Pseudosulfitobacter sp. DSM 107133: one gene and its partner. The protein of the gene in region 1 interacts with the protein of each later gene in a pairwise test. Links are inferred from orthologs where the notes say so. Each region holds a gene or a part of one and is shown in the gene's direction. Other genes may lie near its edges.

Region 1 (4,548 bases):
CACAATTTACCGCACCAGATCGAAAACTGGCGCGGTTGGGACGGGGCTGGCAACTTGCAAGGGGTGGCCCGCGATGCGCGCTATGCCTTGATTCATTGCTGGGCCGAAGAGATCGGGATTGGCGCGGTATTGCTGGGGCATACTGCCGACGATCAGGCCGAAACGCTGATGATGCGACTGGCGCGCGGGGCAGGGGTTGACGGATTGTCGGCCATGGCCCCGCGACGGCTGCGGGACGGTATTGTTTATGTGCGCCCCTTGCTGGGTATCACCCGCGCCGAATTACGGACCTATTTGACCGCGCAGGGTATTGAATGGGCCGACGACCCGAGCAACGATGACACCCGTTTTGCGCGCGTTGCCATGCGTCAGGCGCTGGCGCAGCTTGAGCCGCTTGGCCTGACGGCCAGAACTTTGGCGGATGTCGCGCAGAACATGCGGCAGGCGCGCGAGGCACTGGACTGGCAAAGCTTTCTGGCCGCCCGCGAGGTTGCACAGGTGCAACTGGGCACGGTGCGGCTGGATCTGCGGCAGTTTCGTACGCTGCCTGCGGAAATTTCCCGCCGCCTGCTGGTTCATGCTATCATGTGGGTGAACGGTGGCGAATATCCGCCGCGCCGCAGTGCGATTGCAGCCCTGAAATCCGCGATACAAGAGCAACGCACCGTCACGCTGGACGGCTGTCAGGTGGCCGTCTCGCGAGATGCCATCTGGGTTTTTCGCGAACTGAATGCGGTGCGTGACACCTGCTGCGAAATTGGCGATCTGTGGGACAACCGCTGGCGTGTCTGCGGCCCCGAAGACGACCCCCGCCTGCATGTGGGACCGATGGGAGAAGCAGCGCTGAACGCGCAGCCCGACTGGCGTGAACTGGGGCTGCCACGGGGCGCGCTGTTGTCTCTGCCGGCGGTTTGGGAAGGGTCCGAATTGATTGTTGCCCCCGTCTTTGACGCGGCGGGGGGCTGGTCGGTCGAGGTCGACGGGGGGCAAGATGCCTTTTTTGCCGCACTTCTATCCCGTCAATGATGCTGTTATCGCATTGAACTGACGGACAGCATGTCTATCTTAGGTGGGTGACCGTGGCGTATTGCTATTCGGTCCCGAGAATTTTTGGGAGAGTGTCCTTGGGTAATGCACGCAATATCGCGTTCTGGGTTGTCCTGCTTGTATTGATCGTTGCGCTGTTCAATCTGTTCAGCGGCACAGGCAGCACATTGCAAAGCCGCGAAATCAGCTATTCAGAATTCGTCCAGTCGGTTGAAAACGGCAAAGTCACCAGCGTGACACTGGACGGAGAGCAGGTGCGCTTTCGTGAAGACGATAAAGACTATGTGACCATCAAGCCGGCGGATGCCGAGGTTACAAACCTGTTGATTTCGAACAACGTGCCGGTCAAGGCCGAGCAACAACAACAATCGGGGATTCAGTCGTTTCTGATGACCCTGCTGCCTTTCCTGCTGCTGATCGGTGTCTGGATCTATTTCATGAACCGGATGCAGGGCGGTGGCAAAGGCGGAGCGATGGGCTTTGGCAAGTCCAAGGCCAAGATGCTGACGGAAAAGTCGGGTCGCGTGACCTTTGACGACGTGGCAGGCATCGACGAGGCCAAGGAAGAGTTGGAAGAGATCGTGGAATTCCTGCGCAACCCGCAGAAATTCTCGCGTTTGGGCGGCAAGATCCCCAAGGGCGCGCTGCTCGTTGGCCCTCCGGGCACCGGTAAGACGCTGCTGGCGCGCGCAATCGCAGGCGAGGCGGGCGTGCCGTTCTTTACCATTTCGGGTTCCGATTTCGTTGAAATGTTCGTGGGTGTGGGTGCATCCCGTGTGCGCGACATGTTCGAGCAGGCCAAGAAAAACGCGCCCTGCATCGTGTTCATCGACGAGATTGACGCCGTGGGCCGTCACCGGGGTGCCGGTTATGGCGGTGGCAATGACGAGCGTGAACAGACGTTGAACCAGTTGCTGGTGGAAATGGACGGCTTTGAAGCGAACGAGGGCGTCATCATCCTGGCCGCGACCAACCGTCGTGATGTTCTGGACCCCGCGCTGTTGCGCCCCGGTCGTTTCGACCGTCAGGTGACCGTGCCCAACCCCGACATCAAGGGCCGCGAAAAGATCCTGAGCGTGCACGCACGCAAGACCCCGCTGGGGCCGGATGTCGATCTGCGCATCATTGCGCGCGGCACGCCCGGTTTCTCGGGTGCGGACCTTGCGAACCTTGTGAACGAAGCGGCCTTGATGGCGGCCCGTGTGGGACGCCGTTTCGTGACGATGATCGACTTCGAATCTGCCAAGGACAAGGTCATGATGGGCCCCGAGCGGCGCAGCATGGTGATGACGCCCGAGCAAAAGGAAATGACCGCCTATCACGAAGCCGGTCACGCGCTGGTGGGGATGACCCTGCCCAAGTGCGATCCGGTCTACAAGGCGACGATCATTCCGCGTGGCGGTGCCTTGGGCATGGTGATGAGCCTGCCGGAAATGGACCGTCTGAACATGTTCAAGGACGAGTGCAAACAGCGTCTGGCCATGACCATGGCGGGAAAGGCTGCCGAGATCATCAAATACGGTGAGGAATCGGTGTCCAACGGCCCTGCGGGCGACATCCAGCAGGCCAGCGCGCTGGCCCGTGCGATGGTGCTGCAATGGGGCATGTCGGACAAGGTTGGCAACATCGACTATTCCGAAGCGGCTCAGGGGTATCAGGGCGCGACTGCGGGTTTCTCGGTCTCGGCCAACACCAAGGAGACGGTTGAACAGGAAGTGCGCACGTTCATTCAGGACGGCTATGACTGGGCGGCCAAGATCATCAAGGAAAAGAACGTCGAATTCGAACGTCTGGCCCAAGGGCTGCTGGAATACGAAACGCTGACCGGTGACGAGATCAAGCGCGTGATGAACGGCGAGCCTCCGCAAGCGGGGGACGGCGACGACGATGGCACGGCTGCCAGCGAAGAAAAACCCAGCCTGACCGCCATTCCCAAGGCCAAGGCGAAGAAAAAGCCGCCTTCGTCCGAGGGCGGGATGGAACCGGAACCGACCTGAACCGGGTTGCCGAGAATACAGGAGGCCTCGCGAAAGCGGGGCCTTTTTTTGTTTTCAGGAAGCTTTGACAAACTGTCGTTGCCATGGACTGCACCCGCCCGTCACACCAATGGCGCGCGGCCACGTCATCCCCCTTTTCATTTCACGCCTGGTGGGCCAGTCTGCGCCCAGACCAGCCAACTGCCACGTCAAAAAGGCCCCCTATGCCCGCGCTTAAACCAACGTCGTTCACCGCCCGCATCACATGGTTGGGGCGCAATACCAACCCCGCAGACAGCAGCGTTCCGGGGGCCCTGCGCTCGGAGCCGCTGGAAAGCGTCGCCGCCACGCTGGAAGGGTTCGAAGGCGAGGTGCACAGCGGTTTTTCGCGTCTGTCGTGCAGCCGCGTTACGTCGCAGCACCCCAGGGGCACCGAGATCGGCAATGCGCGTCAGCTGTCGATCCTGTCCGCCGAAGAACTGGCGCTGATTGCGCAAAAGATGGGGGTGGACGCGATAGACCCGGGGCTGCTTGGTGCGTCGATGGTCGTCGAAGGCATCCCTGATTTCAGTCATATCCCGCCATCGTCGCGCTTGCAGGGGCCCAGCGGGGCCACGCTGGTGGTCGATATGCAAAACCGCCCCTGCATCCTGCCGGGCCGCGAGATTGAAACCGATATGCCGGGACTGGGAAAATTGTTCAAACCCGCCGCCCGCAACCTGCGCGGGGTGACGGCCTGGGTCGAGCGGGCCGGCGCGTTTTCAGTCGGTGATACGCTGGTGTTGCATATCCCCGACCAGATGGTCTGGGCGCATCTGGCCGAAGCACGCGCCTAGGGGCGTTCAGCGGGACGGCGGTTCCGAAAAGAAACAAATGCGCCTGTTCGGGACGGTACAGGGGCGGGAAATGTCGGAAACGGTGTTCGCTGCCGGGGGCCTGAACCTGTATGCAAATAGCAGTACGTTAGTGTCTGCTGCCAACAACATACGCGCGAGGAGGAATCATGGCCCATAAAACCGACATCCAGATTGCACGGGAAGCCAGCAAGCTGCCGATTCAAGAGATCGGGGGCAAGTTGGGAATCCCCTCTGATGATCTGTTGCCCTATGGCCATGACAAGGCAAAGGTCAGCCAAAGCTTTATTAACTCGGTTCAGGATCGCCCGACGGGCAAGCTGATCCTTGTCACCGCGATCAACCCCACGCCCGCGGGCGAAGGCAAGACGACCACCACTGTCGGGCTGGGTGACGGTCTGAACCGGATCGGCAAAAAGGCCTGTGTGTGCATCCGCGAGGCCTCGTTGGGGCCGAACTTTGGCATGAAGGGCGGGGCCGCGGGTGGCGGCTATGCGCAGATCGTGCCGATGGAAGACATGAACCTGCACTTTACCGGCGATTTCCATGCGATCACCTCGGCGCATTCGCTGCTGGCGGCAATGATCGACAATCACATCTATTGGGGCAACGAGCTGGACATCGACGTGCGCCGCGTGGTGTGGCGTCGTGTGGTCGATATGAACGACCGT
Region 2 (4,523 bases), 140 kb from region 1 along the record:
GGGGCGGTCCTCGTCGCTGCGCATGAACGGCACGCACCCCTTCATCACCGATGAGGGCAACCATATTCTGGACCTGCACCTGAACCGTATCGGCAACGTGCGCCAGCTGTCGCTGGTGCTGAACCAGATGCCCGGTGTCGTCGAAAACGGTTTGTTCATAGACATTTGTGACGCGGTTGTGATCGGTTATGGCGATGGACGTGTCGAGGTCCGCGACATAAATGAAGGCACCATTGAACAGGACCGCCTGGATTTCGTCGAAACCGACAACCTGTTCACCGATCTTGCAGAATAAAGGGCTGTTTCATGGCTTCGACATACGATTTTGATCTATTTGTGATTGGCGGAGGTTCGGGCGGCGTGCGTGCGGCGCGCGTGGCGGCAGGCGACGGGGTGAAAGTCGGACTGGCCGAGGAAAGCCGTTATGGCGGCACCTGTGTGATCCGGGGCTGTGTGCCCAAAAAGCTGATGGTCTTTGCCAGCGAATATCGCGACATGACCGAAGATGCCCGCGCCTATGGCTGGGATATCAAGGATGGCCCCTTCGACTGGCCGGCGTTCCAGAAGAACCTGCACACCGAACTGGACCGGCTGGAAGGCGTCTATCGCAACCTGCTGGCCAACTCGGGTGTCGAAACCTTCGACAGCCGCGCGCGGCTGAAAGACAAGCACACGATCGTGCTGGACGATGGTACGGAAAAGACCGCCAAAACCATCCTGATCGCCACTGGCGGCTATCCTGTGCGCCCCGACCTGCCCAATGCCGATCTGGGCATTGTGAGCGATGACATTTTTGATCTGGAAAGCCTGCCCAAGTCGATCCTGATCATCGGCGGTGGCTATATCGCCTGCGAATTTGCCTGCATCCTGCACGGCCTCGGTGTCGAGGTGACGCAATATTACCGCGGTGCGCAAATCCTGCGCGGCTTTGACGACGAGGCGCGCGGTCTGATAGCCGAAGCGATGCGCGCGCGCGGGATTGATCTGCATGTGGGCACCGATATTGTCGAGATGTGGCCCGCTGGTCAGGCACATGACGCATTGACCGGCTCGGACGCGGCAATGGGGGCGGAAGGCTCTGACAAGGCTGCAAAACAGGGTGGTGTCCACGGTGGTCCGGTTTGTGTGAAATCCACGACGGGTGGTGAAAAAACCTTTGATATGGTATTCTTTGCCACAGGCCGCGCGCCGTCCAGCCGTGACATCGGGTTGCAAGAGGCGGGCGTGATCCTGGGCCGCAAGGGCGAAATCCTGGTGGATGAATTCTCCAGGACGGCGGTGGACAACATCTATGCCATTGGCGATGTCACCGACCGCGTCAACCTGACGCCCGTTGCCATCCGCGAAGGCATGGCTTTTGTCGAAACCGTATACCGCGACAACCCGACACCGGTCGACCACGACCTGATCCCGTCCGCGATCTTCACCCAGCCTGAAATGGGCACCATCGGCCTGAGCGAGGAGGCAGCCGCCGCGCAAGAAGAGATCGAGGTTTACGCCTCCAGCTTCCGCCCGATGCAGACCGCCTTTGCCGGACGCGAGGCCCGGGTGTTGATGAAACTGATCGTATCCAGGAAAACCCGCGTGGTTCTGGGCTGTCATATCGTCGCGCCGGGCGCGGGCGAGATGATCCAGCTTGCAGGCATCGCAATCAAGATGGGCGCAACCAAAGAAGACTTTGATCGCGTTTGCGCGGTACATCCGACCATGTCCGAGGAAATCGTGACGATGCGGACACCGATACGCACTGCTTGAATTACTCAAGTAAAATACACAGGTAATGAATTGATGCGCGGCTCAAAGGGGCGGCGAACAGGAGGACAGAAAACATATGGCTGGCAACACAGGCGGCCCGTGGGGCGGCGGAGGCTCTGGCGGAGATGACGAGCGCGGGGGTAATCGCGGCTCGAACGGATCAGGCAGCGGGGGAAAACCCGGCGGCGGGCAGATGCCCGAGATCGACGATCTGGTCAAAAAAGGTCAGGAACAGCTGCGCGTCCTGATGGGCGGACGTGGTGGCAACAACGGCACCGGCGGCGGACGTGGTCCGGGCGGTGGCGGTGGCCCGCGTCTGACACGCGGCACGCTGGGTCTGGGCGCGCTTGTCCTGATCGTGGGCTGGGGGCTTGCCAGCTTCTATACCGTGAAACCCGAAGAACGCTCGGTCGAGCTGTTCCTGGGCAAATATTCGGCCACCGGCGAGCCGGGTCTGAACTTTGCGCCCTGGCCGCTGGTGACGGCGGTGGTTCTGCCGGTGACGCGCGAACAGACCGAAACCATCGGCACCGGATCGCGCGGCGAAAGCGGGTTGATGCTGACCACCGATGAAAACATCATCGACATTGATTTTCAGGTGGTCTGGAACATCTCGGACCCGGCAAAATACCTGTTCAATCTGGCCGAGCCGGAAGAGACCATCCGCGCCGTGTCGGAATCGGCGATGCGTGAAGTGATCGCACGTTCGGAACTGGCGCCGATCCTGAACCGCGACCGTCAGGTTATCGCGGATGAGGCACAGCAATTGATCCAGACGACGCTGGACCAATACGACAGCGGTGTGAACATCCTGCGCCTGAACCTCGACAAGGCAGACCCGCCGCGCGACGTGATCGACAGCTTCCGCGAAGTGCAGGCGGCCGAGCAGCAACGTGACCGTCTGGAACGCGAGGCTGACGCCTATGCCAACCGCGTCTTGGCCGGTGCCCGTGGTGAAGCGGCGCAAACGCTGGAAGAGGCCGAAGGCTATCGCGCCCAGCAAGTGAACGAAGCCCAGGGTGAAGCCGCGCGTTTTACCTCGGTCTTGCAGGAATATTCCAAAGCGCCACAGGTGACACGCAAGCGCCTGTATCTGGAAACCATGGAGAAAATTCTGGGGGATGTGGACAAGATCATCCTTGAGAATTCAACCGATGGCAACGGCGGGCAGGGGGTTGTTCCCTATCTGCCGCTTAATCAATTGCGCGGTGGAGGATCGAACTGATGCGGAACACAACACTCATCATACCCGCACTCGTCGTGCTGGTGGCCATTTTGCTCAGCTCGGTGTTTATCGTGGACGAGCGTGAAAAGGCGCTGGTCCTGCAATTCGGCCAGATCAAATCGGTCAAGGAAGAGCCGGGACTCGCGTTCAAGATCCCGCTGATCCAAGAGGTCGTGCGCTATGACGACCGCATTCAGGCACTGGACACCGTGCCAACCGAAGTCACCCCTTCGGATGACCGCCGCCTGGTTGTCGACGCCTTTGCCCGCTACCGGATTTCCGACGTGGTGCAGTTTCGCCAAGCGGTCGGCGCCAATGGGATGCGTGCTGCCGAGGACCGGCTGCAAGGTATCCTGAACCCGGTGATTCGTGCGGTTCTGGGCTCGAACGGCGTGACATCCAACACCATCCTGTCGGCAGACCGTGCCGGCCTGATGGCGCGTATCACCACGCAGGCCCGCCAGCGTGCCCTGCCGTTGGGGCTGGAAGTGGTGGACGTGCGTCTGAAACAGACCAACCTGCCGGAACAGAACCTTGATGCCACATTTGCCCGGATGCGCGCCGAGCGGGAACGTGAAGCCGCAGACGAAATCGCGCGCGGTGAAGAAGCCGCCCAGCGGGTGCGTGCGCAAGCCGACCGGACCGTGGTCGAGTTGACCTCGGATGCGACCCGTCAGGGTGATATCATCCGTGGTGAAGCCGATGCCGAACGCAACGGTATCTTTGCCGAGGCCTTTGGCGCCGACCCCGAGTTCTTCGAATTCTACCGCTCTCTGACTGCCTATGAGCGGGCGCTGAAGGGCAACAACTCGACGATGGTTCTGTCGCCGGACAGCGAGTTCTTTAACTACCTGCGCTCGGATCAGGGCGCACGCTCGGCCGAGGGCGAATAACATGGCCTGGGTCCTGATGGCCCTGGGACTGGTACTGATGGTTGAGGGGCTGGCCTATGCGCTGGCCCCTTCGCTTGTCGAACGGATGCTGGAGCTGTTGCGCAGCCTGCCCGAGGCTGTGCGCAGACAGGTGGGTCTTCTCGCTTTGGTGAGTGGGCTGTTGCTGATCTGGGCCGCGTTCCAGCTGGGCCTGCATTGAACGCGGCGCTGACGCGCCATTTGATTTTATTCAAAATTATCCTAATTTTGGTCTTATGCCTCCGGCGGGGATATTTCGGGCCAAAAGAAGAAATTTCCCCGCGCCTTGCCCGCAGGGGCCGAGGTTCACAGATAGGTAACGTGGTGTTGACAGGGTGCGATTGAATTCAATCTTTCATGTTGCAAGCCCGCAACGCTAGATGCACGGTAGTGCGCAGACGCGCAGTAATGTGTGAATAGCGGGCGTATCGTCCGCATGGATAGCAGGAGAAAGTCGTATGCAGCCCAAAGCGGTCGCGGTGTCGACAACACGCACCCCAATCATTCAACTTCGCGCTATGTGGCTGACGGCCCTTGCGCTGGTACTTGTACTGGCGCAGGTGATCGCGGCACAGGCCAAGCCGGAAAGCCTTGCGCCTCTGGCCGAAAAAATCAGCCCCTCGGTGGTGAAC

Evidence for each region. Proteins that work in one complex are often made in the same cells at the same time.
Region 2: the proteins of ftsH (region 1) and hflK interact in binary tests that used the Escherichia coli proteins (3 or more experiments, as listed by UniProt). The link is inferred for Pseudosulfitobacter sp. DSM 107133 from one-to-one orthologs.

The regions. Positions count from the first base shown.
Region 1 is NZ_CP085154.1:1,336,323-1,340,870, forward strand. Bases 702-3,584 are described here. They hold ftsH (ATP-dependent zinc metalloprotease FtsH), read left to right. Parts: upstream 702-1,124; coding sequence 1,125-3,044; downstream 3,045-3,584. Other genes in these bases: tilS (tRNA lysidine(34) synthetase TilS), read left to right, coding at 702-1,026; DSM107133_RS06645 (MOSC domain-containing protein), read left to right, coding at 3,248-3,584. In the rest of the region: more of tilS, read left to right, coding at 1-701; more of DSM107133_RS06645, read left to right, coding at 3,585-3,859; DSM107133_RS06650 (formate--tetrahydrofolate ligase), read left to right, coding at 4,027-4,548. UniProt on the Escherichia coli protein: Acts as a processive, ATP-dependent zinc metallopeptidase for both cytoplasmic and membrane proteins. Plays a role in the quality control of integral membrane proteins.
Region 2 is NZ_CP085154.1:1,192,576-1,197,098, forward strand. The notes cover bases 1,048-3,905. They hold hflK (FtsH protease activity modulator HflK), read left to right. Parts: upstream 1,048-1,831; coding sequence 1,832-2,980; downstream 2,981-3,905. Other genes in these bases: DSM107133_RS05950 (FAD-dependent oxidoreductase), read left to right, coding at 1,048-1,755; DSM107133_RS05960 (protease modulator HflC), read left to right, coding at 2,980-3,873; DSM107133_RS05965 (DUF2065 domain-containing protein), read left to right, coding at 3,875-3,905. In the rest of the region: ribose-5-phosphate isomerase RpiA, read left to right, coding at 1-295; more of DSM107133_RS05950, read left to right, coding at 307-1,047; more of DSM107133_RS05965, read left to right, coding at 3,906-4,072; DSM107133_RS05970 (Do family serine endopeptidase), read left to right, coding at 4,350-4,523.